One region of the Paenibacillus odorifer genome, then DNA from elsewhere that is predicted to be linked to it. Evidence: riboswitches for the same ligand, from Rfam matches in the RefSeq annotation. Region 1 holds a riboswitch; the other holds the start of a gene.

Region 1 (8,162 bases):
AGGGCACAAAATTATAATGACTAAATCTACAGTTCCAGTAGGGACAAATGAGAAAATCTCCAAAATGATCTCTAGCCATACCCATCATCCTTTTGATATCGTGTCTGCACCTGAGTTTTTACGTGAAGGCTCAGCGATTCGCGATACCCTCCATCCCGACAGAATTGTCATTGGTCTTGATAATCCAGAGCTGGAACCAACTATGCGCGAGCTTCATAAGGGTTTCACAGAAAATGTATTTGTAACAGATATACGCAGTGCTGAAATGATCAAATATGCTTCGAATGCATTTTTGGCCACGAAGATTTCCTTTATTAATGAGATCGCCAATATTTGTGAAAAAGTGGGAGCTGATGTAACCGAGGTAGCACAAGGAATGGGTATGGACCAAAGAATCGGGTCATCCTTCCTGCAGGCTGGCATCGGTTATGGAGGCTCCTGTTTCCCGAAAGACACTAATGCGCTCATTCAAATTGCGGGCAACGTCGATTACGAATTCAAATTATTGAAATCTGTAGTCGAAGTGAATAAGGGACAACGCTTTATGATCATCTCCAAGCTGCATGAATCACTTGGCAGCCTGCGCGGTTCGACGATTGGGATATGGGGGCTTGCCTTTAAGCCTAATACTGATGATGTCCGCGAAGCTCCAGCCAGAGAGATTGTTGAGGCACTGGTGGCTGAGGGGGCAACAGTCAAACTATATGATCCAATCGCAGCTACAAATTTCAGGCAGCAATACGATCATCCGCAGCTTCGCTGGTGCCATCTGCCAGAGGAAGCGGCTGAGGGCAGCGATGCCGTCTGCCTCTTGACCGATTGGAGCCTGCTCAAGGAGATTGATCTGCATCAGCTGGCGAAAAGCATGCGTAATGGGGTATTGATCGATGGACGCAACGTGTATTCCAAGGAGCAAATCGAGGGTACCGGCCTCGTTTATCATTCTGTCGGCCGCCCGCAGATGGGCGGATTGAGCGGTTATTCTGCTAGTGTGGCTGGAGCGGTTTAATCTAAGTTATATTGATTGAACTTGTGATTTTTCTATTTAGGGATGAGCCGTGACTCCAGAGAATGTTTGGACTTCCAGCCGCTGTTGTCTGCAGATTTCCTGATTTTAACCGCTGATAGCGGTAGAAATCCGCAGACAAAGGCGGATGCTATTGCTCCTCCAGTTCCAAAATTCTCTTCCGCCACTTCGTTCCCTTATTTTAAGGTTCTAAGCAATTTATAAAGTTAGGTACTCTGATTATATACCGCAGTAGCAGTAGCATTTGTAGTTGTCATTGTCTCTGTCTCTGTGGTGGCAACTAGTCTTGCTCTTGTAGTTGCAGTTGTTCTTGCAGTTGCAGCTGCCTCCCCCGGAGCAGAAGCAAATCTTTAGAAAAACGTGCTCGCTTCCGGCTGGTACAGCCCGGTGCGCATGGATCATTGTTAAAAAGTAGTTGGTTAGGTTAAGAACGGAAAGGGAATTTGGAACTGTAGAAACGGAGTGTTCGCCCGAAAGATTTCCGTAGGAAAGCTAGCTTCGAAAGCATATGCTATCCTCGGATTTCTACCGCGAGAAGCGGTCCAATCAGGAAATCTGAGGATAACAGCGATCGGAAGTCCAAAATCCCTTGGAGTGGATTCTACCTAACAAAGACATAGCTTTTAATACATTCCATTCAAGGAGGGTTCATTCTATGAAAATGGTACTTCTATCAGGCGGTTCAGGTAAACGGTTATGGCCGTTGTCTAACGACTCACGTTCAAAGCAATTTCTAAAGGTACTTGAAAGCCCTCAAGGTGAACCAGAATCCATGGTACAACGTGTCTGGAGACAGCTGGAGGAAGCAGGGATGGCAGAATCATCTTATCTAGCCACCGGCCGCGGCCAAGTAGAAATGATACAAAGCCAACTGGGAAGTCATGTGCCGATTATCGTTGAACCGGAGCGTCGGGATACTTTTCCGGCTATCGCCTTAACAGCTACCTATCTTTATTCAGTGGCAGGTGTTTCTCCAGCGGAGACGGTAGCAATATTGCCTGTTGACCCTTATGTAGAAGCATCCTTTTTCGATACCATAGCTATGCTTGAGGGGACCATGCTGGAAAGTGGAGCAAATCTGGCACTAATGGGTGTTGTTCCTGAACATGCCTCAGAGAAATACGGATATATTATTCCTACCACTGAAGAGGCGGGGGGGAATGGTTTTATGAAGGTGAGTCACTTTCAAGAGAAACCAGACCGCATACAAGCAGAACAGCTCATCGAGCAAAATGCATTGTGGAATTGCGGAGTGTTTGCCTTCCGTTTAGGGTACTTGTTAGATATTTTGCAGCGTAAAGGGTTGCCTTTAGGATATGAAGAATTGCAGAAGCAGTATAAGCTATTGTCTTCCATCAGCTTTGATTATGAAGTGGTGGAGAAAGAAGAACATATTGTGGTGCAGCCGTATGATGGATTCTGGAAGGATCTTGGAACGTGGAATACGCTGACAGAGGAAATGAGCAGCAAGCATGTAGGAAAAGGTTTTGTGACGGCGGATTCTGAGGGGACTTGCTTGATTAATGAGCTGGACATTCCGATTACGGTAATTGGTGCGAAGGATCTGATCATTGCGGCTAGCCCGGATGGAATTCTAGTTACCCATAAAGCTGAGAGCCCACGGATTAAAGAAGTGCTGAAGACCTTTGAACAGAGACCGATGTACGAGGAACGCCGCTGGGGCCATTACAAAGTTATTGATTATGTGAAATATGATGAAGGCAATGAAGTGCTGACCAAACGGATTTTTATATCCGAGGGGAATAATATCAGCTATCAATTACATCGCAAGCGTAGTGAAATTTGGACAATCGTCAGCGGCGAAGCAAGTATTGTGCTGAATGAGAAAAAACATAATGTGAAGGCTGGGGACGTGGTACGTATACCGGAAGGAACGAAACACGCGATCCTTGCTTTGACGGATGTTGAGTTTATAGAGGTACAGACGGGGTCTGAATTAGTAGAAGAAGATAACATTCGTATTACTTTAGACTGGAATGATATAGAACTACAACAATTCATTTCATAGGTCTAACCTATCTATTTAACCAATTCAAAATTTCTTGAAACAGGTAAATTGACTCAATTATCAAAAAAAGTCATAAAAACACTAAATATATCATTAATTGTCGTCGATACTTACGGTAAGAGAGATTATTTCTCTTAAATTGAAAAGGCAAACCTATCGAAAGGTAGGGACGCAAAGCTATAGGGCCTTCGAAAGAGTGGCAGCCTGGCTACCGAAAGGGAGAATATTTTGAAAGCTTACCGTACGTATCGATTGTTTGGTGCATTTCTGTCACTCGTCCTGTTTCTGACTGCACTTCCGCTTGCTGTTGGGATTTCGCCGTCTATTGTCATAGCTGCTTCAAATTCTGGAACGCCAGTTACCCCAGGTGCCTCACCTGAAGCCGTAAAGCTGCTTAACTATTTTTACTCGATCTCAGGAAAAGGCATTATTGCTGGTCAACATGACTATTTAGAAAGTCCAGATGAAATTAACAATATGCTGAAGGGAACCAGCGGACAATATGCGGCTCTTCACGGTTATGAAATGGGTGCGATCAGTGGTCAGTCCGAAGCAACGATGGCTTGGCAACGTCAAAATGTGGTGAACAGCGCCATCAACTGGAATAAAGCGGGCGGGATCGTAGCTATGACTTTTCATGCTAACCTGCCGGGCACCTCTTATGACTGGGATAATGTGAAAAAAACACTCAGCCAGAGTGAGTTCGATAGTTACGTTACACCGGGTACCAAGCAATATAATAATCTGATCGCTGAGCTTGATAAGGTGGCAGTCTCTTTAAAAAGCTTGCGCGATGCCAATGTTCCGGTGCTTTGGAGACCCTATCATGAAATGAACGGGAACTGGTTCTGGTGGGGGAAGAAAAATAACTTTTCTAAACTATGGAATATAATGTATGACCGTTTTGTTAACGTTCATAAATTAAATAATTTGTTATGGGTATGGAGTCCGAATGCTCCCAATGTTTGGTCAGATCCTTATGCGCTAACTTATCCAGGTGCTGATAAAGTAGATATTCTGGCAGCAGATATATACGAAAATGATTACCAGCAAAAATACTATGACAGCTTGTTGAGTCTAGCCGCAGGCAAACCGATTGCGATCGGGGAGAATGGTGAAATGCCTAATCTGGAGAAGCTTCAGCAATCGCAAAGTAAATGGACGTATATGATGAGCTGGGGAAAAATGCTTTACGAAAATAACAGTGCAGACACAATCAAAACATTTATGAATAGCAACTACACCCTGACCAGAGATAAATTAAATACTGGTCTGGCACCGACACCTAGCGCCGCACCAGCGCCGGCACCTTCCGAAGAAGAGGGGGAGGCAGCAATTCCTCTCGCGAAGGGGCTTGCAGGAGAGTATTACAACAACATGTTGTTGTCGGGAGCAGCAGCTCTTAATAGAACTGATGCAATAATCGATTTCAATTGGCGGCAAGGCTCGCCGGATGCCTCCCTCGGGATTGATCGTTTCTCCATACGTTGGAGCGGTAAAATTAAGCCGTTATATAATGAGCAATATACATTTTACACTACCTCAGATGATGGTATCCGTGTCTGGGTGAATGGGGAATCCGTGATTGATAGTTGGACTAAGCAAAGTGGTACTGAGCGTAAGGGCACTATAACGCTGAAGGCTGGTCGGCTATACGATATCAAGGTGGAGTATTACGAGAATGAAGGCGATGCGAGAGTCCGCTTGATGTGGGAAAGTGCTAGTCAAGCTAAAGAGACAGTTCCAGCAAGTGCACTTTTTCTTCCGGATGTCTCCTGATTGATGAAAATTAAAGGTCGATCCTTAGTGGCTCTGCATTATTGCAGAGCTACTAAGCTATAGTCCTCATTAGGTCAGAAGACGATTGTCCGATAACAGGTATGTTTATTTAGCACCTGTAGAGGCAGTACAGCTACCGAAAGGAGGATTTATTTGCGTAAATATTATAAGAAAAACAGATTGTTGTTTACTATGTTACCGGTGTTTATTATTTTTTCCTTGCTGCCTTGGGGAGAGGTTAAGAGTCTTCCGAAGGCTATGAGTGTTTCTTCCTCTTTACCTCCGGTTATACCCAGTAATCCATCGGCTTCTGAAGAGGCTAAGCAACTGCTGAGTAATTTGGTGAATCTACGTGGCAAAGGGATTTTGTCCGGCCAGCATGATTATCTAGAAAGCCCAGATGAACTGGTTCATAAGCTGAAGAATACTTCGGGACAAAATGCCGTTCTACATGGTTATGAATTAGGGGCGATTAATAATCAATCCGAAGGGACGATCGCAGAACAGCGGCAAGCAGTGATAGACAGTGCAATTGAATGGCATCACGAGGGTGGCATTGTAGCCATGACATTCCATCAGAGTTTGCCGGGAACATCTCCAGAATGGTCCAATGTAAACAGAAGTCTCAGTCAAGAGAAATTTAATGCTTATGTTACACCTGGGACAGCTCAGTATAAGAGGCTAATCTCAGATCTAGACGAGGTTGCTGGATATTTGGGACAATTGCGTGATGCCGGAGTTCCAGTCTTATGGCGACCTTACCATGAAATGAATGGCGGTTGGTTTTGGTGGGGGAAAAAGGACAATTTTTCAGAGCTTTGGAGTATTGTCTATGATCGTTTTGTAAACACACACAAGCTAAATAATCTACTGTGGGTATGGAATCCGAATGCGCCGAATGAATGGTCAGATCCTTATGCTGCATATTATCCCGGTGGGGATAAACTCGATGTTCTGGCTGCGGATATCTACAATAACGATTATAAGCAGTCCTACTATGAGGATCTGCTCGCATTGGCCGAGGGTAAACCTATCGGAATCGGGGAGAGCGGACAGCTGCCGAACCCGGATGTATTAACTGAGAAACAAAATAAATGGGTCTATATGATGACCTGGGGAAAATTACTGACAGAAAATAATACGCTACAGTCAATTAAAAGCTTTATGAAAGACTCGTTTATAGTATCGAGAGAGGACTATGTTCTCACAACAGGAGGTCCTTCGATAGCACCCGTAACTCCGGTAACCCTAACGGGTTTAACTGGAGAATACTATAACAATACTGATTTAGAGGGAGAAGCGGTACTTATCCGCGATGACCGTAAGATTGATTTTAATTGGCATGGTGCGTCACCTGCCTCAGGGATAAATGAAGATCACTTTTCTGTACGCTGGAAAGGGAAGCTCAAACCCAAATTCAGTGAGAAATATACAATTTCAGCATCCTCTGATGATGGAGTCCGTGTCTGGATTGACGGAAAGCTGATCATCGACAATTGGAAAAATCAAAGTGCAACCCTTCATAAAGGAAGTATCCCGCTCACAGCTGGAACGCTTTATGATATCCAAATTGAATATTATGAGAATGAAGGAGATGCCAATCTTCGTTTGCTATGGGAGAGTTCCAGCCAGAAGCAGCAGGTAATTCCACAAGGGGCATTGTTCCTTCCTTAATCTAATGAAATGATAGGGTAAGACATTCCGGAAGAAAGAGAGGACCTATGGATGGGAATAACGAGGAGAATATCTAATAGAAAAAATAAGATATCTGCAAACAAACCATTACTGTTATTACTAAAATTCGCCGCATTAACCGTCTTGTTTCTGTTGTCTGTCTCTGTCTTCGGAACGAATAGGACAAACGATTATAAGGTAGGTGCCAATATACCGAGACTATCTGCAGGAACTGATGCTGCAGCAGAAATACCGGATGGTACTGTGATCTGGAATCTGGGACAACATGATGGCTCAGCAGCTGAATTCGCTGCGAGTGGCACTTCTGGCAGCAAGAAGGACTTTAATGTTACTTCTTCGGTGCTCAAATCATCGGCTCTGCAGAGCTTGCCTGCAGGCTTGAATGGAAAGACCCAGCCGGAATTAACGATCACATATCAGCTAAATAAGATCCCGGAGAATGGGGTCTTATTTAGCGTAGGTATTCTGGATGCGTATAAATCCGTGCCGCAAATGAGTGTGTTCTCCAATCATCAATTGTCGGGGATCATTCAAATTGCGGGCGTTGCTGGCACAGAAAGTGAATATAGCTTTCAAAAGACCTATGAATTATATATTCCCAAGGAGCAATTGAAGATAGGAACGAACGAATTGAAGCTGCAAACGGTTCGCTGTTTATATTGCAGTGACAAAGAAGACGAATATTCCTGGTGGACTTGGGATAATCTCCGTTTAGAGTCTCTTAACGCTCCAATTTCTGAGCCTATCCATGGCAGCTACACATTGACCGGAACAGTAGTGAATAATAAGCAATTTTATTTCGATGAAGGTGCAGTTACGCACTTGCCTTATGTTATCAAATGGCTAGGTATGGCTTATAGCGGCAATGTGATGCGAACCAGCTGTGCCAGCGATGTTGGGCGGTCCTGCTCGGATATGATGGAATATTACAAGGTGTTGCAGGATTACAACATGCAGGCGGTTGCTCTGTATTTGCATACTGGTGATATTAAGCTTAAGGCAGACGGATCGTTGCCCGCTGATGCAGAGAAAAAGCTGACGGATTATTTTGAGCAATATAGCCCCTATTTTCAATATTATGAGGTAGATAATGAGCCAGGATTATTCAATCGTTCTAAGGCAGTTAACTTGGCGATTGCGGACTGGCTAAATAAAAAGGGCAAGCAAATCGCGCCCCATTTACAAACTGTTGCTCCGGGCTGGGCGTATTGGCCGAGTTACAGTGAGGATTCCTGCGGTAATCAGAAGGGAACTGGGAAGGAATGTGGAAATCCGGATGGCTGGGAACGTGATCCAGAGCAACGTATGGAGCTGGAGAAGGTTACGGATTTGACCAATGGACATTCCTACGGGGACTCTTATATTTTTAGTAATGGAGGAAGCTTTACTGAGAATTTGAAGACCTTCACTGGCGCAGAAAATGGACTCGGCAAAAAAATGCTGACCACTGAATTTGGTACCTCGGACAGTCATGTGGATGCCTATCAATACGGGGCAACGGAGCGGACAGCGGCTGTATTCGACCGGATCATGCGTGCACATATTGGTTATGCGGATATGTTTGTGCAGCATGCTGCTTTTTTTAAGGATTTCAGTTTATTCAAATACGGGTTTAATTTAGAAGAGCATGAT
Region 2 (8,162 bases), 660 kb from region 1:
GCGGCCTGCGGCGTACTGCCGCTTGCGGCTCCAATGATGCCGATGGCTTCGCCAACGGCTACGTTCTCGCCCGCTTGACGCAGGATGGTGGAGATGACACCCTCCACCTCTGCACTAATTTCCAGATTGACTTTATCCGTTTCCAGCTCAGCGAGCACATCGCCTTGACCTACCGTGTCGCCTTCTTTAACCAGCCATTTGTAGATGGTTCCTTCGGATATGGATTCTCCCAGATCGGGTACTAAGATTTCTGACACAGGCCGTTTCCTCCCCAAACATAATGGTTTACGCTATTGTGATACCGTCCTCTTAAGAGGACGGTACAGCCGCTTGTACGTTCGAATTTGATTTTAGGGCTTCTGTTACAATTCTACGTTGTTCGAAGCTATGCACATCTGCATAACCACTGGCCGGGCTGGAACGTTCCGGACGGCCGATATATCTTACGCCGGCATTCTTTGGTGCGATGGCGCGTAACCGAGGCTCACTATAGCTCCAGCCGCCCATATTTTTCGGCTCTTCTTGCACCCAGACAATTTCCTGAAGGGAGCTGAAGGAGTTTAAATGTTCGCTTAACTCTTGTTCCGGGAACGGATAAAGCTGCTCTAGGCGAAGAACATGCAGCCATGACCAATCCTTATCCTGTGCTGCTTCCAGTTCTGTTTGGATGTCGATAGCGACTTTACCGCTGCAGACTACGAGCCGTTTAACTTCACTTGGTTTCTGGCCAAGCAAAGATTCAGCTAATACAGGCTTGAATTGTCCTGAAGCCAGCTCGGTTCCGGCAGAAGTGCTGCGCGTATTCCGAATGAGACTTTTCGGCGTCATAATGACTAGCGGTCTAGCATCTTCCTGCCCGCATAACGCTGCTTGGCGCCGCAGCAGATGGAAATATTGCGAAGCGGTAGTCAGATTAGCGACTGTCCAGTTCTCCTCAGCGGATAGCTGCAAGAACCGTTCCAGCCTACCGCTGGAGTGCTCAGGTCCCTGTCCTTCGTAGCCATGCGGCAGCATGATGACGAGATTGCTGCGCTGTGTCCATTTGGCGCGTCCAGCCGCAATGAACTGGTCAAAAATAACCTGACCCGCATTGGCGAAATCACCATACTGTGCTTCCCAGATTACGAAGGTTTCCGGTGCGAACACATTATAACCATATTCAAAGCCTAATACTGATGCCTCTGACAATGGACTGTTGTATACGCCAAAGGAGGCACGGGAATCGCTTAGCTGATGTAGCGGAGAGAATAAATCTCCTGTTTTACTGTCGTGCAGCACCAGATGGCGATGTGCGAAGGTTCCGCGTTGGGCATCTTGACCGCTCAGTCGGATGGGCGTCCCATTTTTCAAAATGGTAGCGAAGGCTAACGTTTCAGCCAGTGCCCAGTCGACCTTTTCACCCTCATTCAGTGCATCTTTACGACGTTGTAAAATGCGCTCCAGCTTCGGATAAACCTGGAATCCAGCTGGAACCGTCAACAGTTCACGATTGATCTCCTGCAGGCTGGAGATGGATACCGCTGTAGTGTTTGCCGCTGCGCGGTCCGTTTGTAGAGGAATGAAGGCTTTGGGTTCTTTTTTCTTATGATTGCCTTCCTTCATATTATCGTACGCACGCTGCAATACGCTTTCTGCTTCAGCATTCATCTTTTGCACGTCTTCGGCGGTAAGAACCTTTTCGTTTTTCAGTCTCTCTGCATAAACCTTGTAGACGGTCGGATGATTGCGAACCTTGCCGTAGACAATAGGTTGTGTGGTTTCAGGATCATCCATTTCGTTGTGACCATGACGGCGGTAGCCGATGAGATCAATTACGAAATCTTTTTTGAATTGATGGCGGTATGCGCTAGCTAAACGTACGGCTGCTACGCAGGCCTCTGGGTCATCAGCGTTGACATGGACTATCGGGATTTCATACCCTTTGGCGATGTCACTCGCATAATGCGTAGAACGGGAATCTTCACTTTCAGTCGTAAAACCAATTCGGTTATTAACAATGATATGGATCGTCCCACCATTTTGATAACCTTGAAGTTTGCCGATATTAAGCGTTTCTGCAACAATTCCTTCACCTGGAAAAGCAGCATCACCATGCATCAGCACCGCCATAGCTTTACTGGTATCAATCTTCGGCAGTCCTGCAGTGCTCCGATCTTCTTGTGCGGCACGAGTGAAACCTTCCACGACAGGATTGACGAATTCCAAGTGACTTGGGTTATTCGCTAGTGTTATTCTTGTGCGTACGGTTTCTCCTTCACGGACAGCACGGTCTGCACCGAGATGGTATTTCACATCACCTGTCCAGCCATAGTTAATGCCTGTGGAGCCTTCGGAAGGGAAAAGCTCCTTGTTCGGAGAATGATGAAACTCTGAAAATATGATATCATAAGGTTTGCCCAAAATATGTGCAAGAACGTTGAGGCGACCGCGATGCGCCATGCCCATCAAAATATGCTCTGCACCGTCATGTGCAGCAGCGCGTACGATTTCGTCTAACATCGGCACAAGAGCATCATTGCCTTCAAGACTGAAACGCTTCTGACCTACAAAAGTCTTGTGGAGGAAGGTTTCAAATTGCTCTACCTGAATCAGGCGGTTCAGGAGCTCTTTGCGTTCTGTATTATTCAGGGGTGCTGGTGAGCTGGTGGATTCTGCCTGTCTATTTAGCCATTGCAGTTCTTTTTCTTCATGCACATGCCCGAATTCATAGGCGATAGTCTTGGTGTATGCCTGACGCATACGTTGCACGGCATCCCACCCGGTATGCACATCATTCGGCGCATTTTCCCATATAAGCGTGGCAGGCAGTGCAATCAGGTCTTCGCGGGTCAGCCCATAGGTTTCAGGCTCAAGATATTTTGCCATGGGATTCTGATCGCGTACCAGCGGATCAATTTCAGCGGCCATATGGCCATATATACGAATATTGGCGATTAGCTTGGAAGCTCTTACTGCTTTTCTAAGCCATTCGGTGTCTCCCGAGATGCGCGGCTGAGGAGCCGGTTCGCTATCCGGAGTTAGGGGAGGGGGTCCCGAATTTGTAAAAAGCTCGCGATAATTATTTTCTACGGTGGAGGGATCTTTCACAAACTGTTCATATCTTTCTTGAATGTAGCCTAAATTGGGTCCGTAATACTTACTCCAAATGGATTCGTTATAGGGCTCTTTGGCTGCCATGAATACATCCTCCTTAACGGATGAACTCCATACGTGACATTTTGTGTCAACGCTTACTGGAGCTGTGATGATTGCGGTTTCATTTCTCATCTTATTGTGCTACTTTCAGCCACTGTAATCAATTCATTCTTTCGTCCAATACGTTCGCAAAATGGTATAGGTTAGCTTGTTCTAATGAAAAGAAGGGTGTTTCTTCTCATTACCCATTCTAAAGGCCTATTAAAATGATTCTATTATCCTTATTTTTAACTATTAGGTCAGTAAATATTTATTTTGCTAGTACAATTTATTTTATGTAACGGACGAGTATCGTGATAATCGGACAAGATCTTTGAAAAAAAATCTTTTATTTTTCGTTTTTAAAATAGAAAGTAACCAGGAATCGACACACTTTTCCGCTTTCTTTTTGTATAATGTTATTGCAGATAGTAATTTTATAGTTTTTTAAGCAGATCCTTTCGTGAAAAGGGTCCAGTAAAAGGTAAACTTGCCGAAAGGCAGGGGCACAAAGTCGCGGGTCTAAGGTAGAGATACTATGACAGCCGGATTGCCTGGGGACGTAAAATCTTAGGGGGAGATTTTTTGGAAAAGTCCAACCAGGGTAGCAACAGAGAACAGCAGTTTATTGATCTGGATCAAGAGTGGGTACATTTATTATTAGCAGCTAAGAAGGCTGGCATTAAGGCAGATGAAATCCGCCAGTTCTTTCATGAGAAAACTGTGCAGATCGTGCAGTAATACATTAGAGGGGTTACATATCGAAAAAGGGCACAGCGGTTCTTCGCTGTGTCCTTTTTCGATATGATTTAGTAGAAGAGAGGATCGTACCAGATTAGTAGGAAGTATTAATCCTTTTGATCGAGCTTCCATTTCTGATAGTCCAGAAATTCTTTGAATTCGCGTTTGCTAATGCCTGAGTCCATAGCTTCCTGCACCAATCGGAACCATTCCGAATCTAAATGTGATTCCTCTGCATCATTTGGTTCTCCATAGAGTAGGGCATGAATGGATACCTGAAGCGCGTCAGCGATCTTTTCGATAAACTGGATGGATGGATTGGATTGGATGTTTCTCTCCACGTTGCTAAGATACGACTTAGCCACATCTGCTCTGTCCGCAAGCTCAGATAGGGAGAAACCCTTGTCTAGGCGGAGCTGCTGGATACGTTGGCCCATATTCTGTGGCACTATGCTGACGCCCCTCCGTAATTTTTGTTATTAGTATAGCAAATATCAATAAATCGGACAAAGTTTATTGTAAAGAGAAGAGCAGCAATCTGCTTATCCGTGGCCGGATTCAGGATCTGCTGCTCTTCGAGTATTTTATTAAATTACTTTATTGATCTTAGTAGTCTTTTTTCGCACCTTGTTTAGCTACGAAATCCCAAGTCAGTGTTAAGCTATCGCCTTGGAAAATATTTTGATCTTGGTTATTTTCCACAAATTCGAATTGGACGGAGAAGCTGTCATTGGTACCGGCTTTAATACCGGATGCTTCGGTAAAGAGTTGATCCCAACCTGTATTTTTTACGAGATCCGGATGCTGACTTTTTAAAGCAGCAAGTGTAGTCTCATAAACTACATTTTCAGGAGAGACGATAGGTACCCCTTTATCATTATTTCTAAGGAATTTAACTTTAATGAACTCGGCTAAATCCAAGTAGTTATCTCCTTTAGCATCCGTGATTTGAGTCGATGTATTCAGAATGATAGATCCGATATCGAGCGAACCATCGTTTTTCAATTTGAAGGATTTAGTTACAGTATCACCTGGTTTCAGGTTAGGAATATTAACGATGACAGAAGGGTCGGAGTTCAGATCGAGTGTACCCGCTGCGAATGTAGCTGTGCTTTGCGCAGTGTCGCTAAAGTATGCGAAGGTTCCTCCGCCGATTAATGATAAACCCAGTGCTGCAGATGCTACGCCAAGACCCAATGTTTTCTTGATACCCATAATAAAATTCCTCCTCAAATTTGTGTTTGAATTTTTTATAAAATTTATATATTGTATCTTCCGGTTCGTAAGCGGAAGTGGACAATCAACTTAGGGCTGTGTTTCTGTTGGGGACGGTGAGGCTGGCAGTAGGGCAGTATTTTTCTTTTCTAATGCAGCTACAGCCTTCCAAGAGGTATACAGAGCATAGAGCAGAAGCATCAAGCCAGGCACGATCATGAGGACTACACTTCCAGCTTTGGAAACCGCGAAATTCATAGCGTAACCGACATAGGGTACAGTGACCCCGGTATACTGAGCTACAACATTCGCAGAACTGGTTGGGTTCATGTCGGGTGCGTCGTTGTTATCGCCTTTAGTGCGATAAACAGCTTCACCAGTAGCGTTATTGACGGTCGCTTCTACAATCCGGTGAGTAATGAGCAGATTATCTTCGTTCCTAAAGGTGATGACATCGCCTGGTTTGAAACGATTCATATCCCCTCCGGGTTTTAATGCGACAATTGAGCCTGTCTGAATTCCTGGTTCCATCGATCCTGAGAGTACGGTTTTGATCTCATATCCGAAGAAAGCAGGTTCACCACCGGAGGCCTTGGATAACACTACGGCTGCCACCAGCAGAATAAAGATCACAAGCATTAAGCTCGATAAGGTATTATTGATAATTTTTTTAATTCGCATCTTATTCTCCACCTTTCTCAGGTTGAGGGTCCGAAGGAGCTTGGGTTGCTACCGGCGGGGTAGTCGTACTGTCTTCCGCCTTTGGCGTCTCTTGTGGAGCCTCTTGCTGAGGAACATCTTTTGGAATTGTGAGCTCTTCACCAATTTCCGGCTTAACCGGGTCAGTGGCTGGGGCTTCAGGTTGTTCTTTATTTGGGGCTTCCGGAGCAGCTTCACCTGACGTTGGAGGGGTTGCCTCAGCTTTCGCTTTATCCTCGGCTTCTTGTTGCTTTTTCTCCTCAGCCAAACGTTCTTCTTCCTTCTTCGCTTCTTCTTCTTTCTTTGCTTGCTCTTCTTCTAGCCGAGCTTTTTCAAGCTCTTCTAGTTTTTGCTCGCGAGTCTGACTGATCATTTGGAGTTTATCTTGAAGGGTAGTGATACCTGAGGTTGCCGATTCTTTAAGGTTAGTCAATTCGGTATTTAGAGCTTCATAAGTGGAGGTGAGGTCGCTAGAGATCACGCCATCTGGTTGAGTGAAGGTAATCAGGAATGGCAGCGGCTGTGGGAACTCTCCTTCGCGTAATTCAAGTTGTCCATAAACATCACTGGTAACTACCGAAGCGAATGGAAGACCGACATCGTGTATGGAGGTTAGGTAACTAATAACTCCATTTAAGGAAGCATTCAAGGATTCCGAGATCACACCGCTTTGATTCAGGCTGCTTTGTAAATCTCTGAAAAATTGCTCATCCTTGATTTCTAGACAGTTTGAATCTAGAGAAGTCATATATCCTCCTATCTGGAAGAGTAAGGCTGCTGCTGCACTTAGCTCATTGTGGATTTGATTCCAAATTTGGCTGTTAGCCGCCAGTTGCTCGTTAACGCTATCTATTTGGGATTGAAGCGCCGCTATTTGCGAAGAAATCTCTTGTGCAGCGACATCAAGCTCTTCCAGCGACATCCCTTCTATTCCCGAAACGTCCGAGTAGTTAGCTGATGAGGAAAAGGGTTGTAGTGATTCTTTTAAAGTGAGCGCTCGATTAACATGCTCTTTGAACTCTGTAAGCAGTGCCTTGATCGAATTCGGAAATACTTCGCAAAAGCTAATCGTGCTAGTGGTTTGCGCAGCAGCTCCAAAGCCTCCATAGGTACCACCAACTTGCTGCGAGGTATATAGAAATAAGACGGAGACAGCCATTCCTGATTGCAGTATACGTAAACCAATTTTCCTGTTTCTTCTAGGTCTTCTCCTTGCTGATCTGGGTCTCAGAGGAATACCTCCCCTCAATGTCTGTTTCTTTGGTTCGTTATTATCGTTCTTTATTAAGAACAACTTCTGTAATGAATCATACATGGAATAAAACAAAAAGAAAACTGCCAATAACGCGCATTTGTACTCTATAAAGAACAAAAATGATAATTTATCTCTGAATAACTCTATTTATCGCTCGATTACTAAATATATTCGCAATAAAGAACGATCTTTTAGGGTGATTCGCAAAAAAATACCCGGCTCGCAGTAAAAACGCGAGCCGGGTATAAGTGGAGTAATGAAGTTGAGAATATAAATGTATATGTTACGGAAGTTTTGAACCACGTGAACTAACATACAGGTCGTACCATTCCTTACGGCTAAGCTCCAGCTTGTCCGCATCGGCACAGGCAGTAATACGCTTCGGATTCACAGTTCCAATAACAGGCTGAATGGCAGCTGGATGTGTCATTAGCCAAGCCAATACAATGGCTTCGGGTGTTGTTCCTTTTTCATCTGCAAGCTGTTGGACCATAGCTGCTGTTTGGACGATATTCTCCGGTTGATCCTCTAATGAACGCCCGCTAAATAGACCTTGGGCGAGTGGCCCCCAGGCTTGAAGCTGAATGTTCTCCATTCGACAATGTTCAAGGGTTCCCTCAGGAAAGATGATATCCTTCCAGGGTTCACGATTTACACTGATTCCAGCATCCACCCAGCTGATCTTAGCCAAGCTCATATGCAGCTGGTTTACGATAAAAGGTTCATCGCAATAAGTCTGCAGCAGCTTGATCTGAGCGGCGCTCATATTGGAAACCCCGAAATGGCGAACCTTACCAGCGGCCTTCAGTTGATGTAATGCGGAGGCTACTTCCTCAGGATCCATTAAGGGATCGGGTCTATGCAATAGAAGAATATCAATGTATTCGGTCCCAAGTCGTGACAATATTCCATCCACGCTGTTCAGAATATGTTGGCCAGAGAAATCAAACGTATTAGTGCTGTCCCCAGGCTCCATTAGCTTAATTCCACATTTAGATTGAATTATAATTTCTTCACGTAGTCCTGGACGATCCTTAAAAATCTGACCGAATACCTTCTCCGCCTTGCCACGAGTGTA

What was found. A riboswitch is a leader RNA that binds a small molecule or an ion and turns the genes downstream of it on or off. The one in region 1 is predicted to bind cyclic di-GMP.
Region 2: linked by a shared signal. The riboswitch ahead of PODO_RS30840 (anti-repressor SinI family protein) and the one ahead of PODO_RS04610 (glycosyl hydrolase) in region 1 are both predicted to bind cyclic di-GMP.

What each region holds. Positions count from the first base shown of each region.
Region 1 covers NZ_CP009428.1:1,087,587-1,095,748, forward strand. Annotated here, with positions in the region: gene PODO_RS04600 (UDP-glucose dehydrogenase family protein) at 1-1,009, shown strand, start outside; gene PODO_RS04605 (sugar phosphate nucleotidyltransferase) at 1,683-3,056, shown strand; cyclic di-GMP riboswitch class I at 3,193-3,272, shown strand; gene PODO_RS04610 (glycosyl hydrolase) at 3,285-4,835, shown strand; gene PODO_RS04615 (glycosyl hydrolase) at 4,989-6,509, shown strand; gene PODO_RS04620 (discoidin domain-containing protein) at 6,561-8,162, shown strand, end outside.
Region 2 covers NZ_CP009428.1:424,296-432,457, forward strand. Annotated here, with positions in the region: gene odhB (2-oxoglutarate dehydrogenase complex dihydrolipoyllysine-residue succinyltransferase) at 1-257, opposite strand, end outside; gene PODO_RS01855 (2-oxoglutarate dehydrogenase E1 component) at 310-3,177, opposite strand; cyclic di-GMP riboswitch class I at 3,648-3,732, shown strand; gene PODO_RS30840 (anti-repressor SinI family protein) at 3,760-3,915, shown strand; gene PODO_RS01860 (helix-turn-helix domain-containing protein) at 4,023-4,352, opposite strand; gene PODO_RS01865 (TasA family protein) at 4,522-5,130, opposite strand; gene sipW (signal peptidase I SipW) at 5,221-5,811, opposite strand; gene PODO_RS01875 (hypothetical protein) at 5,813-6,988, opposite strand; gene PODO_RS01880 (aldo/keto reductase) at 7,368-8,162, opposite strand, start outside.